2 regions of the Lysinibacillus sp. ACHW1.5 genome follow, and region 2 is predicted to be linked to the other one. Evidence: predicted binding sites of a transcription regulator. Region 2 holds the regulator's gene; the other holds the start of a gene.
What was found. The regulator LexA, encoded in region 2, represses DNA repair genes until DNA is damaged. The targets are predictions, from matches to a motif close to CGAACATATGTTCG.

Region 1 (2,212 bases), 520 kb from region 2:
CCTGTGGGAGTGTTACATGACTTTCATCAACCACAAGTAAAAAGTCTTCGGGGAAATAATCTAGCAACGTATATGGAGTGGCACCTGCTTCACGCAATGTTAAATGACGTGAATAGTTTTCAATCCCAGAGCAAAAGCCCATTTCACGCATCATCTCTAAATCATACCGTGTACGTTGTTCTAAACGTTGTGCCTCTAGTAATTTATCTTCTGCACGTAATAAAGCAAGTCGTTCCTCTAATTCTTTTTCAATGTTTTCAATCGCTTTACGCATTTTCTCTTCTCGTGTAACGAAGTGGGATGCAGGGAAAATAGCAACATGCTCTCGATCCGATAAAATCTCTCCCGTTAGTGCATCTACCTCACGGATACGATCGATTTCATCCCCAAAAAATTCCACACGAATACAATGCTCATCACGAGAGGCTGGGAAGATTTCCACTACATCTCCACGTACCCGAAATGTTCCGCGTGTAAAACTAACATCATTTCGCTCATACTGAACGTCTACAAGCTTGCGTAATAGCTGATTACGTTCAATTTCCATACCTGTACGAATGGAAACAACCATTTCTCGATATTCTTCGGGAGAACCTAAACCATAAATGCAGGACACAGATGCAATAATAATGACATCCTCACGCTCAAACAATGCAGAGGTAGCAGAGTGACGCAGCTTATCAATTTCATCGTTAATACTAGAGTCTTTTTCTATATAGGTATCTGTTTGCGGTACATAAGCTTCTGGTTGGTAGTAATCATAGTAGCTGACAAAATATTCTACGGCGTTATTCGGGAAGAACTCTTTAAATTCACTATATAACTGGCCAGCTAGTGTTTTATTGTGTGCCATGATTAGTGTTGGTTTTTTAACTTGCTGGATGACATTCGAGATGGTAAATGTCTTACCTGTTCCAGTAGCACCAAGCAATGTTTGATGACGTTTGCCTGCTTTCACACCCTCCACTAATTCCGCAATGGCCTGTGGCTGATCCCCGTTAGGCTGATATGGCGCTTGTAAATCAAATGATTGCACTCATGTCCACGTCCTTTCCTTCCAATTTGTACATATATTTTAGCATAGCAATATTAAAATTTCGAACATTTAACGAACGAATGTTTGTAAAATTTTTTTTCATCTCTAAAATTTTTATTACATAATAATAAGGTCCATTTAACTTGTTACTCTTATAATAGCCGTTTTATTAGATTTTCAAGCTTCATCGATGGATGGGATTTCCTTTTTGCTTCATGTGTAGCTCATACTCTCTCAGGAGCCTGGCTCTCCTCCTTTTATGAGCGGATTCTACTTTATCGGAGCGCTCTCACTTTTTTATAAACAGAGGCTCAAACTTTTTGAATGACTTTCCTCATTCTATAAGCAAAACCACTTCTTCTAGCCAACACATACACTCTTTACTTCCACTGCAACTATTTTCAAAAGCAAAAAAACCCCACTCTCCAATAGATATGGAGAGCGGGTTCGTCAATATGATTCTTCTTCTGTTTGGAGTAAGGAAGTTAGTTCGGATGCGTATTGATAAAATGCGTTTTCATCTTTTTCATCGAGTGCTCTATCTATCAGAACCATGAGCTGCTCTTGCCGATGCATACGCTGGATACGATTTAAAAATAAATCTAAATAAATCTCGTTTAATAATTTCTCTGCCTCATCAACTTTTTTCGACTGACCAACGGCTTTCAGAAAATCGGTATACGAATAATATTTATCCAACGATCTCACCTCGATCCTTTTCTAAATTATATGAAAATTGAAATTAAAAAGCAATGCTTACGATTCGAAAATATCTTAGATTAGCTATTAATCAATTGATATTTAGAGCAAATTCTCTAGGCATTTCGTGCTTTTATGAACGATTTTCAACTATTTCATCCAATTTAAGAAAGTCATATTTTGTTTTACACTACCGTTATCACTAGAAAAAAGGAGGCACTCCCTATATGACAACTAACTTTGTAAACGGCTACTTAATGTCATTCAATACTTATTTGCTGCAACCTATTCAGCATGACTCCAAAGTCTTCACGCATGTGATTGATAAGCATAATGAGCTGATTGTTACACGCAAACCGATGCATGTCCTTCGAAAATCCTGTCTCTCATTAGGATCTACCTATGAAGCCGCAAAACAATCGGCTAAACGTTTTTTCGGCAATCAACACAAGCTACCAATCGTCGTGGCCTTTGATT
Region 2 (2,212 bases):
CATTTCATTTAATTGAACTGGGCCTGCATCACGCATCGAAAAAACGTCAGTTGCTGACTTTTGTAATAAATGTAATACAGCCATCCTTGCATTGCCTCGTCCTAAACGAGTTTCATCTTGGACAAAAAGAGCATTAATGTTCTTATCTTTTATAAAATCAAGCATTTCTAGTAAGCCTTCACGTTCTACATCATAGCCACTATGTTGATCTTTAAACACGCCCTTCACCGCATAGCCTTGCTCTTTAGCATAGCGCAGCAACTCTTCCTGCTGGCGCTCTAATGAGGAGCTTTGTGTTTCTTTTTCAGTACTTACGCGACAATAGACAACAGCCGATAGTTGATTATTTATCATTGTTCATTTCTCGCAATTTCGATAGTATTGATGGGACTGGCTTGATCACTCACTACAGGAATAACTAGAGATTTTCCCGCTACAATTTTAATATCTGCTAGTTCATTTTCCGTTTTTACAAGCTTTATCCAATCATCAGTACTCATTTTACCACGATATTGCTCAGCTAACGACCACAAGCTATCTCCATGTTCAATTTGAATTTCTGCGTAACTAACTTTTCCTGGATCAGTAATGTAAAGGTATGCTGCAAATAGTAAACAAGCTCCTATTAAAATTGAGATATGTGTGTTTTTCTTCAACCATGTCATAATCATTACCCCTTTTTAAGAATGTTTGTTCGGAATGTATGTTCCCATAATAAAGCGAACAAACGTTTTTGTCAAACACTTTTCGAACCTATGTTTGCATACATGTTCGCATTCTGTTATACTATCAAATAAGAAGAATGATATTAGAAAAAAGAGGTGAGCACTCATGAAAAAAGTTTCGAAAAGACAAGAGGACATTTTAGCTTTCATTAAGGAAGAGGTACGAGCTAAAGGATATCCACCATCAGTACGTGAAATTGGTGAAGCAGTTGGACTTGCTTCCAGTTCAACTGTTCATGGACATTTAGCTCGATTAGAACAAAAAGGCTTTATTCGTCGAGATCCAACAAAGCCACGCGCAATTGAAATTTTAGAGCCTGAAGAATCCATTCAAAAGCAACAGGTGATCCATGTCCCACTTGTCGGGAAGGTTACAGCTGGTTCTCCAATTACAGCAATTGAAAATATTGAAGAATACTTCCCATTACCCGATACGTATGGCACAAGTGAAGATCAATTGTTCATGCTAGAAATCATGGGGGAATCAATGATTGAAGCTGGGATTTTAGATGGAGATTTAGTCATTGTCAAACAAAAGGCAACAGCTAATAATGGGGATATTGTTGTAGCTATGACAGCTGAGGATGAAGCAACTGTAAAACGTTTCTTTAAAGAGAAAAACCATTTCCGTTTACAACCTGAAAATTCTTCTATGGAACCTATTATTGTCGATCAAGTTTCTATTTTAGGACAAGTTGTAGGTCTTTACAGACGTGTACATTAACGATTAAAGCAGGTTTTGAGGATTATGTTCCTTCTAAGAGCATGTATCCTCTTTTTTACGCAAAAAAGAATCCATATACGATTGGATTCTTTGTATAATGCCCCTTCTAAGCTTCCTTCTTAAATTTTAAGCTCGCTTCAATAAAGGCTGAAAATAGCTTTTGAGCACTCTCATCTCCTGCTATGGCTAGTTCCTCAGGATGCCACTGAACAGCTAAGCAAAATGGCATCTCCTCATGAACTACCGCTTCGATAATACCGTCGCTGGATTTTGCTGCTACTTTTAATTTTTCTGCTAACACATTCACCGCTTGATGATGAAATGAATTCACTGCAATCTTCTCTTGTTCAACGATAGTCGCTAATAGATTGTCAGCAATAACCTGAACAGAATGGGTAGCTACAGCTCGACCTGATTGCTGCATATGTTGAAGTAATTTAGTGCTAAAATGATCACTATCAATATCCTGATATAAAGTACCGCCTAAAGCAACATTTAATATTTGAATTCCTCGACAGATCCCGAAAATAGGCATCTTCCGTTGGAATGCGGCTTCAATTAATGCTAACTCGACCGTATCTCGCGCTGGATGAATTTTTCCAAGTTTTAATGAAGGCTCAGCCCCGAATAGAAATGGGTGCACATCATGACCACCAGATAATAATAAACCGTCCGTAAGGGCTAATATCTGTGCTGCCTCTTCTTCTACTCCCATTGGAATAATCAGTGGAATACCACCTGCTTCAATGATGCTTTTGCTGTA

Region 1: uvrB (excinuclease ABC subunit UvrB) is a predicted target of LexA. The motif match lies at 1,110-1,123, and genes of this name have one in related genera.

What each region holds. Positions count from the first base shown of each region.
Region 1 is NZ_CP091777.1:700,398-702,609, reverse strand. It holds gene uvrB (excinuclease ABC subunit UvrB) at 1-1,036, opposite strand, end outside; gene L6W14_RS03225 (IDEAL domain-containing protein) at 1,487-1,735, opposite strand; gene L6W14_RS03220 (competence protein ComK) at 1,963-2,212, shown strand, end outside.
Region 2 is NZ_CP091777.1:1,217,065-1,219,276, reverse strand. It holds gene L6W14_RS05665 (YneB family resolvase-like protein) at 1-354, opposite strand, end outside; gene L6W14_RS05660 (cell division suppressor protein YneA) at 351-665, opposite strand; gene lexA (transcriptional repressor LexA) at 832-1,449, shown strand; gene L6W14_RS05650 (gamma-glutamyl-gamma-aminobutyrate hydrolase family protein) at 1,556-2,212, opposite strand, start outside.